3 linked regions of the Sediminicoccus sp. KRV36 genome follow. The protein of the gene in region 2 interacts with the protein of the main gene of each other region in a pairwise test. Links are inferred from orthologs where the notes say so. Each region holds a gene or a part of one and is shown on either strand. Other genes may lie near its edges. The genes, in order: sufU, LHU95_RS22015 and LHU95_RS10580.

Region 1 (5,987 bases), 1.7 Mb from region 2 along the record:
CACGGGCGGCACCGCCAGCTTCAACGGCATGGACATCCTGGCGATGGCGCCGGAGGAGCGCGCGGCTTCGGGCCTGTTCCTCGCCTTCCAGTATCCGGTGGAATTGCCGGGCGTGGGCAATGCGAATTTCCTGCGCACCGCACTGAACGCCATCCGCAAGGCGAAGGGCGAGCCGGAAGTGGACGCCATGGCCTTCCTCAAGCTGGCCCGCGCCAAGCTGAAGACGCTGCAGATGAGCGACGACATGCTCAAGCGCAACGTCAATGTCGGCTTCTCGGGTGGTGAGAAGAAGCGCAACGAGGTGCTGCAGATGGCGCTGCTGGAGCCCTCTCTCGCCATCCTCGACGAGACGGATTCCGGCCTCGACATCGATGCGCTGAAGATCGTGGCCGATGGCGTGAATGCGATGCGCGGCCCGAATTTCTCGGCCCTCGTCATCACGCATTACCAGCGCCTGCTGGATTATATCGTGCCGGACCGCGTACATGTGCTGATGGGTGGCCGCATCGTGAAATCCGGCGGCAAGGAACTCGCGCTGGAGCTGGAGGCGGAGGGTTACGCCCGCGTGGCCGCATGAACGCCATGACCTCTGGCGGTTTCGTCGCGCGCTTCGAGGGGCTGCGCGCGCATCTCCCTGGCGGCCGCACGCCCTGGGTGGCGGCGCTGCGCAGCGAAGCGGCCGAGCATTTCGCGCTGGCCGGCCTGCCTGGCCGCAAGCTCGAAGCCTGGCGCTACACCGACCTTACCCCCATCGCCCAGGCGGGCTTCACCGAGGCGCTGACGCTGGTGGTGGAAAACCCGGCCCTGCCGCCGATGCGCGCGGCATTCCGCGCCGTCTTCGTGGATGGCCGCTTCGCCGAAGGGCTCTCCGTGCTGCCCGGCTGGTGCCGCTCCCTCGCCGCCCATCTGGGCGATGCCGAGGGGCTGCTCGGCGCCATCGCGCAAAGCCTGCCCGTCGTCTCGCTCAACACCATGCTGTTCGAGGATGGCCTGCTGCTGGACCTGCCGGACGGGGCGGAGGGCGGCGCGCTGGAATTGCTGAGCATCGTCACCCATACCGAGCGGCCGATCGCCTTTCATCCGCGGCATCTGCTGCGCATCGGCGCGGGCGCTTCGCTCACGCTCATCGAAACCAGCATGGGGCCGAATGGCGCGAGCTACCTCCATAATCCGGTGTTCGAAATCCATGTCGGCGCGGGTGCGACCCTCTCCCATGTGCGCATCCAGCGTGAGGGACGTTCGGGCTTCCAGCTCTCCACCGTGCTGGCCGCGGTGCAGGCTGGCGGCACTTATGATAATTTCACGTTGAACGCCGGCGCCAAGCTCGTTCGCAACGAGATCCACACGGCCCTCCTCGGCCCCAAGGCGGCCTGCCACATGAATGGCGCGCAGCTGGCGGGCGACGGCCAGCACGCCGACACCACCACCTTTCTCGATCACGCGGCCCCCGACTGCGCCAGCCGCCAGACCTACAAGACCGTACTGGCCGGCAAGTCGCGCGGCGTGTTTCAGGGCAAGATCCTGGTGCGGCAGGTGGCGCAGCGCACCGATGGCTACCAGATGAACCAGGCGCTGCTGCTCTCCGAAGAGGCCGAGATTGACGCCAAGCCGCAGCTCGAAATCTACGCCGATGACGTGAAGTGCAGCCATGGCGCGACGGTCGGCGCGCTGGATGAGGCGCAGCTCTTCTACCTGCGCGCCCGCGGCATTCCGGCCGAACAGGCCCGCGCCATGCTGGTGCAGGCCTTCCTGGTCGAGGCCATCGAGGGCGTCACCCACCCCCTCGCCCAGGCCGCCCTGGCGGAAGCGACGGATGGCTGGTGGGAACGCGAGGTCGCATGATCCGCGCAGCCGCTTCACACCTCCGGGCTAACGCCTTCCAGCGATCGGATGCGAGGTAATGGATACGAACATCGCCTCCGGCTTTGACGTCACCCGCATCCGCCAGGATTTCCCCATCCTGTCCACGCAGGTGCGCGGCAAGCCGCTCGTCTTCCTCGACAGCGGAGCCTCGGCGCAGAAACCGCGCGTGGTGATGGACGCCATGACGCGCGCGATGGAGACGGCCTATGCCAATGTCCATCGCGGCGCCTATCACCTCAGCGAAGTGGCGACGGAAGCACATGAGGCAGCGCGCGGCGCCGTGCAGCGCTTCCTGAACGCGGCCGAGCCGGAGGAAATCATCTTCACGCCCAATGCCACGGGCGCCTTCAACCTCGTCGCCCACAGCTTCGGCCGCGCCATGCTCAAGCCTGGCCAGTGCGTGCTGGTGAGCGAGATGGAGCACCATGCCAACCTCGTCCCCTGGCAGATGCTGCGGGATGCGGGCCTCGGCATCGGGCTGCGTTTCGTGCGCGTGACCGATGCGGGTGAGCTCGATCTGGAGGACCTCGCCGCCAAGCTGGCCGATGGCAAGGTGGGACTGGTGTCCGTCACCCACATGTCCAACGTGCTGGGCACCGTGACACCTGCAGCACAGATCGCGCGCATGGCGCATGAGGCCGGCGCCCGCGTGTTGTTCGATGGCAGCCAGGCCGCCGTGCATCGCGCCGTGGATGTGCGGGCGCTGGATGCTGATTTCTACATCTTCACCGGCCACAAGCTCTACGGGCCCACTGGCATTGGCGTGCTCTATGGCAAGCGCGCGCTGCTCGATGCCATGCCGCCCTTCTTCGGCGGCGGCGACATGATCGAGACCGTCACGCTGGAGCATTCGACCTTCGCGGCCGCCCCTGCCCGCTTCGAAGCCGGCACGCCCGCCATCATCGAAGCGGTCGGCCTGCACGCGGCGATTGACTATGTGAACGCCATCGGCATGGCCGCGATCGAGGCGCATGAGCGCGCCCTGGTGGACCACGCGATGCGCGCGCTGACCCAGGTGGAGGGCCTGGCGCTGCTGGGCGGGGCGCAAGATCGTGGCGGCGTCTTCGCCTTCACGCTGGAGGGCGTGCACCCGCATGACCTCTCCACCTATCTCGACCGTTCGGGCATCTGCGTTCGCGCCGGCCGCCATTGCGCCGAGCCGCTGCACACCCGCTTCGGGCTGGAGGGCGGCAGCACGCGGGCCTCTTTCGGGCTTTACACGACGCGGGGAGAGATTGATTTCCTCGCGACGAAGCTGACCGATGCGCGGAGGTTCTTTGCGTGAGCGCGCCGGCGGGATTTGACGAGCTGCAGGACCTCTACTCCAAGGTGCTGCGGGACCTTGCCCGCAATCCGGCGCATCGTGGCCGGCTGGAGAATGCCACCGCCACCGCGCGCGGTGACAACCCGATGTGCGGGGACCGGGTAGAAATCTTCATCAACCTCGATGGCCCGCGCATCACGGAAGCCATGTTCACCGGCCGTGGTTGTGAAATCTCCCAGGCCAGCGCGGCCCTGCTCACGGAGCTGGTTCGCGGCAAGTCGCCAGCTGAGGCCCGTGCCCTTGGCCAGGCCGTGGCGCGCCTCGCCCGCAGCGGCGAGCGCGACGAGACCAGCGAGGATCTCGCCCGCCTGTCCGTCTTTTCCGTCGTGAAGAATTTCCCGAGCCGCGTGAAATGCGCCACCCTCGCCTGGCACGCGCTTGATGCCGCGCTTGCGGGCGTGAAGGAGACCAGCAGTGAGTGAAAATGCGACCCATGGCAGCTGGACGCCCGCGGGCGAAGCCCTCCCCAAGGTTACCGAGGAGGGCGTGATTGCCGCCATCAAGACCGTGTTCGATCCGGAAATCCCGGTGGATATCTACGAACTCGGCCTGATCTACGCGATCGAGCTTGGCGATGACGGCAAGATCAAGGTGGAGATGACGCTGACCACCCCGTCCTGCCCCTCGGCGCAGGAATTGCCGAGCATGGCGGAAGAAGCCATCCGCCAGATCCCTGGCGTGACCGACTGCGAGGTCGAGATCGTCTGGGATCCGCCATGGGATCAGTCACGCATGAGCGAAGATGCGCGCCTTGCGCTCAACATGTTCTGAGGGAGACACGCGATGAGCACCACCACCGCCACCCCGCGTATCCGGCGCGAATTGCCGCCGCTGATGACCCTGTCAGACAGCGCGGCCGAGCGTTTGCGCGGCCTCTACGACAAGGGCGAAGCCGGCAAGCTGCTGCGCATCGGCGTCAAGACCAAGGGCTGCTCCGGCATGGCCTATGACCTGAGCTTCGTCGAGGAACCAGGCCCGGGCGATGAGCGCGTGAACGACAAGGGGCTGACCATCCTGGTGGACCGCAAGGCCACCCTGCATTTGATCGGCACCGTCATGGATTACGAGGTGAAGCCGATGAGTGCCGGCTTCGTCTTCGTGAACCCGAATGAGAAGGGCCGCTGCGGCTGCGGCGAGAGCTTCCACGTCTGAGGCACCTCAGCTGAACAGGCTGTAGAACATCCTCAGGCTGGTGGCTGCCAGGAAGATCGCGAAGGCGCGCTTCAGCCAGATCGGCCGGATGGTATGCGCCAGCTTCACGCCCCAGGGTGTGGCGATGATGGAAGTCGGCGCGATGAGCGCGAAGCCGATCAGGCTGACATAGCCGAGCGAGAAGGGCGGCAGGTTCGGATCACTCCACCCGCCCCAGATGAAGCCGATCGTCGCCGGCACCGAGATGATCAGCCCGAATACGCTGGAGGTCGCGACCGCCGCGCGGATCGGGTAGCCGAACATGGAGAGGATGGGCACGCCGAGCGTCCCGCCGCCGATCCCCATCATCGCACTCACGCTGCCCATGCCGATGCCGAGTGCCGCACGCGGGGGCCCATCGGGCAGCTTCTCGGCCACGCGGAAATCAATGCCGGTGAAGCCCATATTGAGCGCCACCAGCAGCGCCACCATGCCAAACACCGCGGTCAGCCCCTCACCCCGCACATGCACGGCGAGTGCCGTGCCCAGGGCGACGCCCAGCATCATGGGCAGCCAGATCGAGCGCAGCAGCGCCTCATCCATGGCGCCCGAGGCCCGGTGCTTACGCGCCGAGACGATGGAGGTGGGGATGATGGTGGCCAGCGACGTGCCGACGGCCAGCTTCATCTGCATCGCCTCAGGGATACCAAAGAGCGGGAAGACATTGAACAGCAGCGGCACGATGACGATGCCCCCGCCCACGCCCAGCAACCCCGCCAGCGTGCCCGACACCAGGCCCGTTGCCGCCATCGCCACCGCAAGCCCGGCCAGCCACCACATCTCGTTCATCGCGCATCATGACCCTTGTGTTCGCGCATGCGTGTAACCGCAGCGTCATCCGGCGCGAAGCCCCACCTTCCCGCCTGGCGCATCGCGTTCTAGCCTTGTCCTGAACAACGGCAGGAGGAATCGCGCCATGATGCTCAAGGACAAGGTTGCCATCGTCACCGGCTCAGGCGGTGGCATCGGGCGGGAAATCGCCATCGCCATGGCGGAAGCCGGTGCCAAGGTGGTGATCAACGACATCGGCGCCTCACTGGGCGGTGAAGGTTTCTCCACCAGCCCGGCCGAGCAGACCAAGGCCATCATCGAGCAGAAGGGTGGCTCGGCCGTCATCAACACCGACAGCGTTTCCGAATGGGAGAACGCGAAGAAGATCGTCCAGACCGCCATTGATGCCTTTGGCCGCGTGGATATCGTGGTGAACAATGCCGGCATCCTGCGCGACCAGATCTTCCACCGGATGACGCCGGAGGAATGGCTCTCGGTCATCAATGTGCATCTGAATGGCAGCTTCTTCGTCAGCCGTGCGGCGGCCGAGCATTTCCGGAAACAGGAGAGCGGCAGCCTGGTGCATATCACCAGCACGAGCGGCCTGATCGGCAATTTCGGGCAGGCGAACTACTCGGCGGCGAAGCTCGGCATCGTGGCACTCAGCAAGTCCATCGCGCTGGACATGAAGCGCTACAATGTGCGCTCCAATTGCCTCGCACCCTTCGCCTGGAGCCGCATGACAAGCAGCATCCCGGCCGAGACGCCGGAGCAGAAGGCGCGCGTCGAGCGCATCATGCGCATGGGGCCGGAGAAGAACGCGCCGCTCGCCGTCTTC
Region 2 (5,985 bases):
ACGGCGGATTGCATGGCTGGGTCCGGCATGTTGCATGGCGGGCTGGACCGGGTGCGGAATTTCCCCCCTGCGCCCTTTTTTTGTTGCAGACTGGATGGATCGCTTTGAGCCATCCAAACAAGCGGGATTAAGAGCGACCGCAGGGCAACGCGTCGCCGACGCGGTATTGCACAGCGAGATTAAAGGAAGGAGTGGGGGCGATGCGCCTTTCAACGCGCGGCCGCTATGCCGTGATGGCCATGGTGGAATTGGCGGCCCGTCAGGAGCGCGCGGCCAAGCCAGCCCCTGGAAAAAACCCCGCACCGGTCAGCCTGGCTGAAATCGCGGCGGCGCAAATGCTCTCGCTGGCCTATCTGGAGCAGCTGTTCGGCCCGCTGCGTCGCGCCGGTTTGGTGGCTTCCGCGCGGGGCCCTGGCGGCGGGTATCGCCTTGCCCGATCCGCCAGCCAGATTTCCGTGTCCGATATCGTGGATGCGGTGGATGAGCCAATCCGCGCCACCCGCTGTGACTCGGAGGGCGAGGATGGCGGGCCTGGCTGCATTGGCGGCCGACGCTGCATCACCCATGACCTTTGGGCCGAGTTGGGTGAGCAGATTCGACTTTTCCTGGAGGGCGTCACCCTCGAGGATGTCGTGCAGGGTGAAGTCCTCGGCCGTGCCACAGCCCCCCGGCGCCGGGAATTGACACGCGTCTGATCCAACGGAAAAGGCACGGTGAGATGACCGTGCCCCTTGATCTTGATGCCAATGCCACGGAGGCGCTTCGCCCTGCCGCGCGCGAATCGCTGCTGGCCACTTTGGCGTTGGGCGGCAATGCGTCGTCCATCCATGGCGGCGGCCGGGCCGCCCGCGGGATGATCGAGGCAGCGCGCAGGGCGGTGGCCCAGCGCTTTCATGCGGCGCCCGGCGATGTCGTCTTCACGTCGGGGGGCACGGAGGCGAACGCGCTGGCCATCCACGGTCTGGGCGGCGGTCGCCGGGTCTTGCTGGGGGCCACCGAGCACGCGGCGGTCCGCGCCGCTGCCTCTGACGCTGCCCTGATCCCTGTGCATGCTGACGGAACGCTGGTGCTGGAGGCCTTGTCCAGGCTCCTGGCCGAGGCCGGCCCCGCGCTGGTCTGCGTCATGGCCGCGAATAACGAATCGGGCGTGCTGCATCCCCTGGTCGAGGTCGCGGCGCTCTGCCGGGCGCATGGCGCCCTCCTGCATGTGGATGCCGTGCAGTCGGCCGGGCGGCTTGGTCTGGATGCGGGTAGCCTCGGGGCCCACAGCATCGCCATCTCCGGCCACAAGCTGGGCGGCATCCCTGGCGCCGGCGCGCTGATCCTCGCCCCGGGGCTTTACCTTCCCCCGCTGATCGCCGGTGGTGGGCAGGAGCGCGGGCGGCGGGGTGGGACCGAGCCACTCCCTGCCATCGCGGCCCTGGGCGGCGCCTTGAGCGAAGCCTACGACGCGCCACGGATGACCCGATTGCGGGATGCGATCGAGAAGGGGCTCGAGGCGCTGGATCCGCGGATCGTGATCGCGGGTCAATCCGCGCCGCGCCTTCCCAATACCAGCCTCGCCATTCTGCCCGGCGTGCCGGCGGAGACCCAGGTCATCGCCCTGGATCTCGCGGGTGTCCGGGTCTCGGCCGGAGCGGCCTGTTCCTCGGGCAAGGTCGCGACCTCGCATGTCCTGGCGGCCATGGGATTTGGCGCTCATGCCGGCTCGGGCATCCGCATCTCCCTGCCCTGGAACGCGCCCGATGATGCACCGGCGCGCTTCCTGGGCGCCTATGCGGCGATGCTGGCGCGGCTCAACCGAGGATGATGTTGCGTTCCGCCAGCAGGGCCCCGGGCTCGATCCGCTCGGCCGGCTGCGGCCGCAGCAGGACCATTTCCCGCGCGGCGGGCGCCAGGCGGTTGAAGAGGACATCGGAGGCATTGCCCGGCTCCCCCTCGACGTAAAGCTGGGTGACCAGTTCGGGCCGGCCGGGGGCGTCCACCAGCACATGGATATGCGGCGTGCGCCCCGGATAGGTCACCGGGCGGATGGTGCGGAAGGCGAAGCCGCCATCCGGGCCCACCACCATGCGGCCGCGGCCCTGGAAACCAGGGTCCCGCAGCGCTGCGCGGTCGCGCGGATGGCGGTAGACGCCGCGCGCATCGCATTGCCAGATCTCGATCCGGGCGCCCGCCAATGGGGTGCCGTCCAGTGCCAGCAGGCGGCCGCGCAGATGGGTGACGACCCCCTGGGCCTGAGCGGCTTCGCCCGTCATGCGAACGAGATCAGTGTCGGCATCGCCCGACCAGTCGGTCGGATAGAAGGGGCCCGTGGTTTGCCGCGGGGTGGCACCCGGCAGCTGCGCGGCGGCGCAGGCCGGCAGGGCGAGGAGGGCGGCTGAGAGATGACGGCGGCCGATCAGGCGGGGCGTTGTCTGCATGTGCCTTGATGGAGCCATGGGCACCTGCGGGTCCAATTTCGAATTGCAACGGTTGGCCAGGCAGGGTCTGGCGGGCCATAGGGGACATGCCGCCAGCTAGGCGTGGCTGCGGCAGGGCGACCTTGTTGGATGACGCTAAACCGCCCGCCCCACCCAGGCACCCACCGCAGCCGTCACCCCCATGGCGATCAATCCCCAGAGCATGACCCGCATGATGCTGCGCCCAGCCGGCGCGCCGCCGGCCCAGGCCGCCAGCCAGCCGAGCGCGGCCAAACCCAGCACTGTGGCGCCGCCTACCGCCACCAGCACCACGTCAGGCGGTGCCAGCAGGGCGAGTAGGATCGGCGGCAGCCCGCCCGCTGCAAAAGAGGCGGCCGAGGCCAGGGCAGCTTGCAAGGGGCGGGCGCTGGAGACCTCCGTGATCCCCAGTTCATCGCGCAGATGCGCACCCAGCGCATCTTTCGCCGTGAGTTCGCGCGCCACCTCCATCGCGAGCTCTCGGGAGAGGCCGCGGGCGCGGTAAATCCCGGCCAGCTCGACCAGCTCGGCTGCGGGGGTGGCCACCAACTCGGCGGTTTCCCTGGCGATTTCGGCCATCTCAAGATCAGCCTGCGAGCTGACCGAGACGAATTCACCCGCGGCCATCGAAAGTGCGCCGGCCGTCAGCCCCGCGATACCGGCCAGCAGCACCGCCCCCGGCGCAGGGCTCGCTGCCGCCACGCCAACCACTAGGCTGGCCGTGGAAACCAGCCCGTCATTGGCGCCCAGTACCGCGGCTCGCAGCCAGCCAACGCGATCCAGCCGGTGAGATTCACCCTGCATCATTTTGCATCGCCGCCGGGAACCATACGCTCCAGCGTGTGGTCCCGCAGCACATACTGGTGGAAGATGGCCGCTGCGGCATGCAGCCCGGCGAGCGCGACCAGGCCGTTTGCCGCCAGCTCATGCGCGCCGCCCAGGAACTCGGCGAGGCCGCGATGGGACGCAAGGGGCGACGGGAGGCTGAACAGCCAGAACAGCGAAATTCCCTGCCCGCGAGTCCATAGGGCGGCAAGGCCAAGTGCCGGGGCGGCCACCATGGTCACGTAGAGCGCCACATGCGCGAAATGCGCGAGCCGCGCCATCATGGGCGCCATGGGCACAGGCGCCGGGTGGGGTGCCAGACCTCGCCACAGGATGCGCAAAAGGCTCAACCCGAAGACCAAAAGCCCGAGCGAGCCATGCAGGGTCATGGCCCAGCTGCCTCCGGGACCGTCCTCCACCAGCGCGCTTGCGGCATAGGCGGCGGCGATCAGCAGGGCGATCAGCCAATGCAGACCGAGGGTGATCGGGTCGTGGCGCTGGCGGGCGGGCATGGTGATTCTCCATTCGAGGACGTCCCTACAACGCCCGGGCCGGCCATGCGTTGACCTGGCGCAACGATGCGCCTTGCCGAACAGGCCCGCCTGGGCCACCTCTAGGGGCACCATGCGCCCAAACCGCCCGATCTACCTGGATCACCATGCCACCACGCCGCTCGATCCGCGCGTGCTGGCTGCCATGCGCCCGTGGTGGGAGGAGAATTTCGCCAACCCCCATTCGGTCGAACACGCCATGGGTCGGGCGGCGGATGAGGCGGTTGAGGAAGCGCGGGCGCATCTGGCGGAACTGATGGGCGCTGAGGCGCGAGAGATCATCTTCACCTCGGGGGCGACGGAATCCAATAATATCGCCATCAAGGGCGCGGCGCGCTTTGGTGCCGAATCTGCTGGCAGCGATCACAAGGCTCCCCGGCGGATCATCACCCTCGCCAGCGAACATAAATGCGTCCTCGAATCCGTGCGCGACTTGGCAGCTGAGGGGTTTGAGCCCGTGATCCTGCCGGTCCGGCCCGATGGGCTGCTGGACCTGGATGTGCTGCGCGACGCCTTGCGGGAACCTACCCTGCTGGTCTCCGTCATGGCGGTGAACAATGAGACGGGGGTCGTGCAGGACCTCGCCGCCATCGGCGCGCTGGTGAAGGAGGCCGGCGCGCTGTTTCACACGGATGCCGCGCAGGCGGCCGGGCGCATTCCGCTCGATGTCGGTGCCATCCGGGCCGACCTGCTTTCGATCTCCGGGCATAAGATGTACGGGCCGAAGGGGATTGGCGCGCTGTATGTCCGCCGGCGGCCACGTGTGCGTCTTGCGCCGCTTTTCAGCGGAGGCGGGCAGGAGCGCGGCTTGCGCAGCGGCACTTTGCCGGCACCCCTGCTGGTCGGTCTTGGCGAGGCTGCGCGCATCGCCGCGGCCGAGGGCATGCTCGACGCCGGGCGTATCGCGGGCCAGCGCCAGCGCCTGCTCGATGGCCTGCAAGCGGCCATCCCTGGCCTGCGCGTGAACGGCTCGATGGAGGCCCGCGTTGCCGGCAACCTCAACCTGACCTTTCCCGGCGTGGCGGCGCAATCGTTGCTCGCGGCGCTGCCCGATCTTTGCCTCTCCACCGGTTCGGCCTGTTCCTCGGCCGAGATCGCCCCCTCCTACGTCCTCGGCGCGATGGGAATTCCCGAAGCCGAGGCTCGCGCCACCTTGCGGATTGGGCTGGGGCGCTTTACCTCGCCCGCCGAGATGGACCGTGCGGCCGCCCTCATCGGCACCGCTTGGCAACGCCTTGCCTCAACCCAAGCTGCCGCGGAGTAGTATCAGATCATGCCGAAGATGATTTTCATCGAGCGCGACGGCACGCGCCGCGAAGTCGAGGCGGCCCTGGGCCTCTCCGTGCTGGAGATTGCGCACCGCCATGGCGTGGATATCGAGGGGGCCTGCGAAGGCAGCCTCGCCTGCTCCACCTGCCATGTGATCGTGGATGGCGCTTGGTTCACGAAGCTTGTGAACCCCACCGAGGATGAGGAAGACATGCTCGACCTCGCTTTCGACCTGCAGGAGACCTCGCGGCTCGGCTGTCAGATCATCATGACCGAGGCGCTGGATGGCCTGGTCGTGAAGCTGCCCGCCGGCAGCCGCAATGCCGGCTGATCCGCTCGATTTCGGCGCGCCCGGCGGATTGTTCCGGCGGCTGCGCGAGGCCTCGGGCGCTGACTGGGTGGGCTATACGTGGCACCCCTTCGTGCGCCAGCTTTCCGCCGGCACGCTGCCGCTGGCCGCCTTCCAGCATTACCTGATCCAGGATTATTTGTTCCTGATCCACTTCGCCCGCGCCAAGGCGCTGGCGGTGGTCAAGGGCGAAAGCCTGAAGGCGATGCGCGACAAGGCGGCCGCCGTGCTTGCCATCCTGGATGAGACGCTCCTGCATTTGAAGTACTGCGCGGAATGGGGGCTTTCCGAGGCGCAGGTGACGCAGATCCCGGAGACGCTGGAAACGGTCAGCTATACCCGCTGGGTGCTGGATCGCGGGGTGGCCGGGGATATCCTCGACCTGGAAATCGCGCTTGTCCCCTGCACGGTGGGATATGGTGAAGTGGCGCGGCGCATCATGGCTGATCCGGGCCGGATGGTGACGGGAAACCCCTACCAGTCCTGGATCGAGAGCTATGCGGGTGAAGGCTACCAGGCCATGGCGGCTGCGGCGGCGCTGCGCATCGAC
Region 3 (5,827 bases), 2.3 Mb from region 2 along the record:
AGCAGGCCGCGCAGCGCCAGATGGTGCATCACCAGGCCGCCAAAGCCGTTCAGGCTGCCTTCCTCGATGGTGATCAGCACCTCATGGTGCCGTGCCAGCTGCTCGACCAGCGCGGTGTCCAGCGGCTTGGCGAAGCGCGCATCGGCCACGGTGGTGGAAAGGCCGAAACTGGCCAGCTCATCCGCCGCCTTCAGGCATTCCTGCAAGCGCGCGCCATAGCTGAGGATGGCGATCTTGCTGCCCTCACGCAGGATGCGTCCGCGGCCGATCGCCAGTGGCGTGCCGCGCGCGGGCAGGGGCTCGAGCGCGAAGCCCTCGCCGCGCGGATAGCGGACGCCCGAGGGGCCGTCCTCGATCTGCGCCATGGTGGCGATCATGTGGGCCAGCTCCACCTCGCAGCTGGCCGCCATCAGCGTGAAGCCGGGCAGGCAACCGAGATAGGCGATATCGAAGCTGCCCGCATGCGTGGCGCCATCGGCACCCACAAGGCCGGCGCGGTCCATGGCGAAGCGCACGGGCAGGCCCTGCAAGGCCACGTCATGCACCACCTGATCGTAGCCGCGCTGCAGGAAGGTTGAATAGATGGCGCAGAAGGGCTTCATCCCCTCGGTCGCCATGCCGGCGGCGAAGGTGACGGCGTGCTGCTCGGCGATGCCGACATCGAAGCAGCGATCCGGGAAGCGCTTGGCGAACATGTCGAGGCTGGTGCCGGAGGGCATGGCCGCATTCACGGCCACGATGCGCTCATCCACCTCGGCCTCGGCGATCAGGGCCTGGGCGAAGACCTTCTGATAGACGGGCGGGCCGGGCGGCGCCTTTTGCTGCTCGCCGGTGATGACGTTGAACTTCTGCACGCCGTGATACTTGTCGCCGCTGGTTTCGGCGGGGGCATAGCCCTTGCCCTTCTGCGTGACGGCATGGACTAGGAAGGGGCCCTTGTGCTCGGTGTCGCGCAGGTTGCGCAGCACGGGCAGCAGGTGGTCCATGTTGTGGCCGTCAATCGGGCCGACGTAGTAGAAGCCCATCTCCTCAAAGAGGGTGCCGCCGGTCAGCAGGCCGCGCGCATATTCATCGGCGCGCTTGGCCGCACGCTCGATCGGGCCCGGGAAATTCTTCGCGAGCTTGGCGACGAAATCTCGCACCGACAGGAAGGGCCGTGAGGAAATCGTGCGGCTGAGATAGGCGGACATCGCGCCCACGGGGGGTGCGATGGACATGTCATTGTCGTTCAGGATGACGATGAGGTTGGCCTTCTCGGCCCCCGCATTGTTCATCGCCTCATAGGCCATGCCGGCCGACATGGAGCCATCGCCGATCACCGCGATGACGTTGCGCGGCGTGCCCTGCAGCGCGCTCGCCACTGCCATGCCGAGGCCGGCCGAAATGCTGGTGCTGGAATGGGCGGCACCGAAGGGGTCGTATTCGCTCTCGCTGCGCTTGGTGAAGCCCGAAAGCCCGCCGCCCTGGCGCAGCGTGCGGATCCGGTCCCGCCGCGCGGTCAGGATCTTATGCGGATAGCACTGATGCCCCACATCCCAGATCAGCCGGTCATGCGGCGTGTCGAAGATGGCGTGAATCGCCACGGTGAGTTCAACCACGCCGAGCGAGGAGCCCAGATGCCCGCCGGTCACGGAGACGGCGCTGATGGTTTCGGCCCGCAATTCGTCGGCCAGCTGGCGCAGCTGGTCGGCGGAGAGATTGCGCATATCCGCGGGGACGCGCACCCGGTCCAGCAGCGGGGTTGCAGGGCGGTCTTGCATCTAGTTTCTCCGCTCAATCACGTAATCGGCCATGGCGCGCAACAAATCCGCGCGGTCGCCAAACATTTCCACATGGTCCCGCGCCTGCGCCACCAGGCGCTCGGCCTGCATGCGGGAACGCTCGATGCCGAGCAGCCCCACCAGCGTGGCCTTGCCCGCCTCGGCATCCTTGGCGGTCGCCTTGCCCATGGTCTCCGTGCTGGCGGTCGCGTCCAGCAGGTCATCGGCGATCTGGAAGGCGGCCCCCAGATCGCGCCCATAGGCCGCCAGCGCATGGCGCTGCGAGGATGCGGCCTTGCCCAGCACGGCACCCGCCTCGGCCGAGAATTCGATCAGCTTGCCGGTCTTGAGCAATTGCAGCCGGCCAATGGCGGGCTCTTCCAGGGGCGTCGTCGCCTGCTCGGCCATGATGTCCAGCATCTGGCCGCCGCACATGCCGCGCGGGCCGGCGGCGCGGGCCAGCATGCGCACCAGCTCGATCCGCACGGCGGGGTCCGGATGGGTCGCGTCATCGGCCAGCACGGTGAAGGCGTGGCATTGCAAGGCATCGCCGGCGAGGATGGCCGTCGCTTCGTCGAATTGCTTGTGGCTGGTGGGCTTGCCGCGCCGAAGGTCGTCATTGTCCATGGCCGGCAGATCGTCATGGATCAGGCTATAGGCGTGCATCATCTCGATCGCGCAGGCGACGCGAAGTGCCGCACTGCGCGAGACGCCGAACTGCCTCGCCCCTTCCAGCACCAGGAAGCCGCGCATGCGCTTGCCCCCGCCGATGGTCGAATAGCGCATGGCATCGAATAGCCGCGCCTCATCGCCCTCGACCATCGGGAGAAGCTGATCCAGCGCCGAATCAATATCCTGGGCGGCCTCGGTCAAGGCGGCCGCGAGTGAGGCGGCGGAAGCCCCGCCGGTGACCATATCCATTCGGCTCCGTAATCCTATTCCACATCCTTCAGGGTCAGGCCCAGCCCGCCTTCGACGACGGCCTGCACCTTTGCCTCGGCTTCCGCAAGCTTCGTCTCGCAATAGCGGCGCAGCGCGGTGCCTCGTTCATACTCCGAAATCGCCTGGGCCAATGTGCTGCGCCCACCTTCCAGCGACTTTACGATTCCCTCAAGCTGGCTCAGCGCCTCCTCGAAGGACAAATCCAGCACCTCGCCGCCCATGTGCTCCGCGGGCTTCGATGCATGGTGAACTGACATTGCTCGCTCCCTTAATGATGCCCGACCTTGGTAACCTGTGGCCCCTGTTTCCCAGGGCCCTCATTGTTGGGGACGCCGGTTTTGATCCGCCCGCCCCGACAGATGCGCAGCAAACCGAAGTTTTCGAGGTAACACAACCGTCGCATTCCGCTCAACTTCGCATTAGGGCGCGAACATGCGCGGCGGAGGAGCTTGCCAGCGCCTGCAAATCATAGCCCCCCTCCAGCAGACTGACCACCCGGCCCGCGCAAACGCGGTCGGCCAGGGCGCACAACTCCATGGAAAGCCAGCTGAAATCCGCCTCCGTCAGGCGCAGCTGGGCCAGCGGATCCCGTGCATGGGCGTCAAAACCGGCCGAGATGACGATGAGATCAGGGGCGAAGGCCTCGATCGCTGGAAGCAGGGCCTCTGCCCAGGCCGCGCGAAACTCCATGCCGGAGGCACCAGGCGGCAGGGGCGCATTGTGGATATTGCCGACCCCCGTCTCGGAAGCGGCACCCGTGCCGGGGTAAAGCGGCATCTGGTGGCTGGAGGCAAAGAGGATGGTGGGGTCCGCCTCGGTGCAGTCCTGGCTGCCATTGCCGTGATGCACGTCAAAATCGCAGATGGCCACGCGGGCCAGGCCATGGGCGGCCTGGGCGTGGCGGGCCGCGATCACGGCATTGGCGAAGAGGCAGAATCCCATCGGGCGGCGCCGCTCGGCGTGGTGGCCGGGCGGGCGGGTGGCGCAGAAGGCGCGGCGTACCTTGCCCTCGCAGACCTCATCCACCGCGCGCACCGCCGCCCCGGCCGCCAGCAGCGCGGCCCGGGCGCTGCCCGCGCACATGATGGTATCGGCATCCAGGGCCATGTATTCGCCCGGCGCCGGGCGCACGCCCAGGATGGCGGCCACATAATCGGCCGGATGGGCGCGCGTCAGCTGCTCCTCCGTGGCTTCTTCCGGCTGGTCGCGGATCAGCTCGGCGAATTCCTCGCTGTCCAGCGCCTGGAGCACGGCGCGCAGCCGGTCCGGGGATTCCGGATGGCCCTCACCCATCTCATGCGCCAGGCAATCGCGGTGGGTGAGCAGCAGCACGCTCATGCCTCGGCCCGCCGGCGCAGGATGAAGCGGAAGGCGTCATCTTCCTCGGCCCAGGCCAGGAGTTCATGGCCGGTTTCCTGCGCATAGGCATGGAAATCCTTCACGGCGGCGGGGTCGGTGGCCAGCACGGCGAGCGTGGCGCCGGGCGCCATGGCGCGCAGCGCCTTATTGGCCTTGAGCACAGGCAGCGGGCAGGTCATGCCGCGAACATCGAGTGTGGTGGTGTCTCCCATACCGCCAATGCAGCACCACAGGGGGCTTGCCCGCAAGCCTGCCGCGCAGCAGCCTCCGGCGCATGCGTATCGGGATTGATCTGGGCGGCACGAAGATCGAGGTGGTGGCCCTGGGCGCCGCGGGGCAGGTGCTGCTGCGCCGCCGCGTGCCCACCCCCGCGGATTATGCGGGCGTGATCGCCGCCATCCTGGCCCTGGTCACCGGGGCCGAGGCCGAGCTTGGCGCGCGCGGCACGGTGGGGGTGGGCATTCCCGGCAGCCTCTCGCCCCGCACCGGCCTGATCCGTGGCGCCAATTCCATGTGGCTGAATGGCGGCCGGCTCGACGCGGATCTCGCGGCGGCGCTGGGGCGGGAGGTGCGGCTGGCCAATGATGCGAATTGCCTGGCCCTTTCGGAGGCGGCGGATGGCGCGGGGGCAGGAGCGGCGAGCGTCTTCGCGGTGATCCTGGGCACCGGGGTCGGCGGCGGCCTGGTCATCGGCGGAACCCTGATCGAGGGCGTGAACCGCATCGGCGGCGAATGGGGCCACAACCCGCTGCCCTGGATGACGCAGGCGGAGTTCCCCGGCGCGCCATGCTGGTGCGGCAAGCGCGGCTGCATCGAGACCTATCTCTGTGGCCCGGCCCTGGCCGCCGATGCGGACGGCCCTGGCGCGCGCGATGCCAGCGGCCTGCCCGCCCGCCACGACCCGGCGGCGCGCCAGGCCTTGGCGCGCCACACGGACCGGCTGGCACGGGCGCTGGCCATGGTGGTGAATCTGCTGGACCCGGAGGTGATCGTGCTGGGCGGCGGCTTGTCCAACATGGCGCATCTCTACGCGGAGTTGCCGGTCCAAATGCCCAGGCATGTCTTTTCCGATGTGGTGCGCACGCGAATCCTGCGCGCCGCCCATGGCGACAGCTCCGGCGTGCTGGGGGCGGCCCGGTTGTGGGACCCGCCCTGAATTTTCGCCGAAGATTCATTCGCAAATCCCGGGGCAGGCCCCATTCTCCCGCGTGACAACCCAGGTGGATCCCATGGACTTCGACGCCGAAAACACCCCCAGCAATCCCGATCCGCGCGAAACCATCAGCGAGATCATCGAGCGCCGCTTCTCCCGCCGCGGCGCCTTGCTGGGCGGGCTGAGCACGGCCCTGGCCGGCGTGGCCGAGGCGGCGCCCATGCATGGCGGGCCCTCCACGCTGACCTTCGCCGAACTGCCCCACCAACTGGCGCAGACCGATGCGGTGGCCGCCGGCCATCAAAGCCGGGTGCTGATCCGCTGGGGCGACCCCGTGCTGCCCGAGGCGCCGCCCTTTGACCCGCGCCGCGTCACGGCCGCCGCCCAGGCCATGCAATTCGGTTACAATAATGACTACCTGGCGGTGCTGCCGATGCAGCGCGGTGGCGCCATCGGTGATCGCGCCCTGCTTTGGGCCAATCACGAATACACCAATACCAACCTGATGTTCCCCGGCATGGGCACGTCGAGCCAGGCGCGCGCCCGCGTCTCGGCCGAGCAGGCCGAGGTGGAGCTGATGGCGCATGGCGGCAGCCTGGTGGAGATCGAGCGC

What was found.
Region 1: the proteins of LHU95_RS22015 (region 2) and sufU interact in binary tests that used the Escherichia coli proteins (3 or more experiments, as listed by UniProt). The link is inferred for Sediminicoccus sp. KRV36 from one-to-one orthologs.
Region 3: the proteins of LHU95_RS22015 (region 2) and LHU95_RS10580 interact in binary tests that used the Escherichia coli proteins (3 or more experiments, as listed by UniProt). The link is inferred for Sediminicoccus sp. KRV36 from one-to-one orthologs.

Annotation. Positions count from the first base shown.
Region 1 is NZ_CP085081.1:2,874,784-2,880,770, forward strand. Bases 1,879-4,876 are described here. They hold sufU (Fe-S cluster assembly sulfur transfer protein SufU), read left to right. Parts: upstream 1,879-3,144; coding sequence 3,145-3,609; downstream 3,610-4,876. Other genes in these bases: LHU95_RS13465 (SufS family cysteine desulfurase), read left to right, coding at 1,901-3,148; LHU95_RS13475 (SUF system Fe-S cluster assembly protein), read left to right, coding at 3,602-3,958; LHU95_RS13480 (iron-sulfur cluster assembly accessory protein), read left to right, coding at 3,971-4,339; LHU95_RS13485 (sulfite exporter TauE/SafE family protein), read right to left, coding at 4,346-4,876. In the rest of the region: Fe-S cluster assembly ATPase SufC, read left to right, coding at 1-577; Fe-S cluster assembly protein SufD, read left to right, coding at 583-1,842; more of LHU95_RS13485, read right to left, coding at 4,877-5,167; LHU95_RS13490 (SDR family NAD(P)-dependent oxidoreductase), read left to right, coding at 5,295-5,987. UniProt on the Escherichia coli protein: A scaffold on which IscS assembles Fe-S clusters. Exists as 2 interconverting forms, a structured (S) and disordered (D) form. The D-state is the preferred substrate for IscS.
Region 2 is NZ_CP085081.1:4,622,654-4,628,638, reverse strand. Bases 2,990-5,985 are described here. They hold LHU95_RS22015 (aminotransferase class V-fold PLP-dependent enzyme), read left to right. Parts: upstream 2,990-3,890; coding sequence 3,891-5,081; downstream 5,082-5,985. Other genes in these bases: LHU95_RS22005 (TenA family protein), read left to right, coding at 5,407-5,985; LHU95_RS22010 (ferredoxin family 2Fe-2S iron-sulfur cluster binding protein), read left to right, coding at 5,091-5,417; LHU95_RS22020 (cytochrome b/b6 domain-containing protein), read right to left, coding at 3,245-3,778; LHU95_RS22025 (VIT1/CCC1 transporter family protein), read right to left, coding at 2,990-3,248. In the rest of the region: LHU95_RS22040 (Rrf2 family transcriptional regulator), read left to right, coding at 201-695; LHU95_RS22035 (aminotransferase class V-fold PLP-dependent enzyme), read left to right, coding at 719-1,810; LHU95_RS22030 (hypothetical protein), read right to left, coding at 1,797-2,423; more of LHU95_RS22025, read right to left, coding at 2,559-2,989. UniProt on the Escherichia coli protein: Master enzyme that delivers sulfur to a number of partners involved in Fe-S cluster assembly, tRNA modification or cofactor biosynthesis. Catalyzes the removal of elemental sulfur from cysteine to produce alanine.
Region 3 is NZ_CP085081.1:2,284,137-2,289,963, forward strand. The notes cover bases 2,656-5,493. They hold LHU95_RS10580 (sulfurtransferase TusA family protein), read right to left. Parts: upstream 4,274-5,493; coding sequence 4,037-4,273; downstream 2,656-4,036. Other genes in these bases: LHU95_RS10565 (polyprenyl synthetase family protein), read right to left, coding at 2,656-2,681; xseB (exodeoxyribonuclease VII small subunit), read right to left, coding at 2,696-2,923; LHU95_RS10575 (histone deacetylase family protein), read right to left, coding at 3,111-4,040; LHU95_RS10585 (ROK family protein), read left to right, coding at 4,336-5,217; LHU95_RS10590 (PhoX family phosphatase), read left to right, coding at 5,291-5,493. Also shown: dxs (1-deoxy-D-xylulose-5-phosphate synthase), read right to left, coding at 1-1,760; more of LHU95_RS10565, read right to left, coding at 1,761-2,655; more of LHU95_RS10590, read left to right, coding at 5,494-5,827. UniProt on the Escherichia coli protein: Sulfur carrier protein involved in sulfur trafficking in the cell. Part of a sulfur-relay system required for 2-thiolation during synthesis of 2-thiouridine of the modified wobble base 5-methylaminomethyl-2-thiouridine (mnm(5)s(2)U) in tRNA.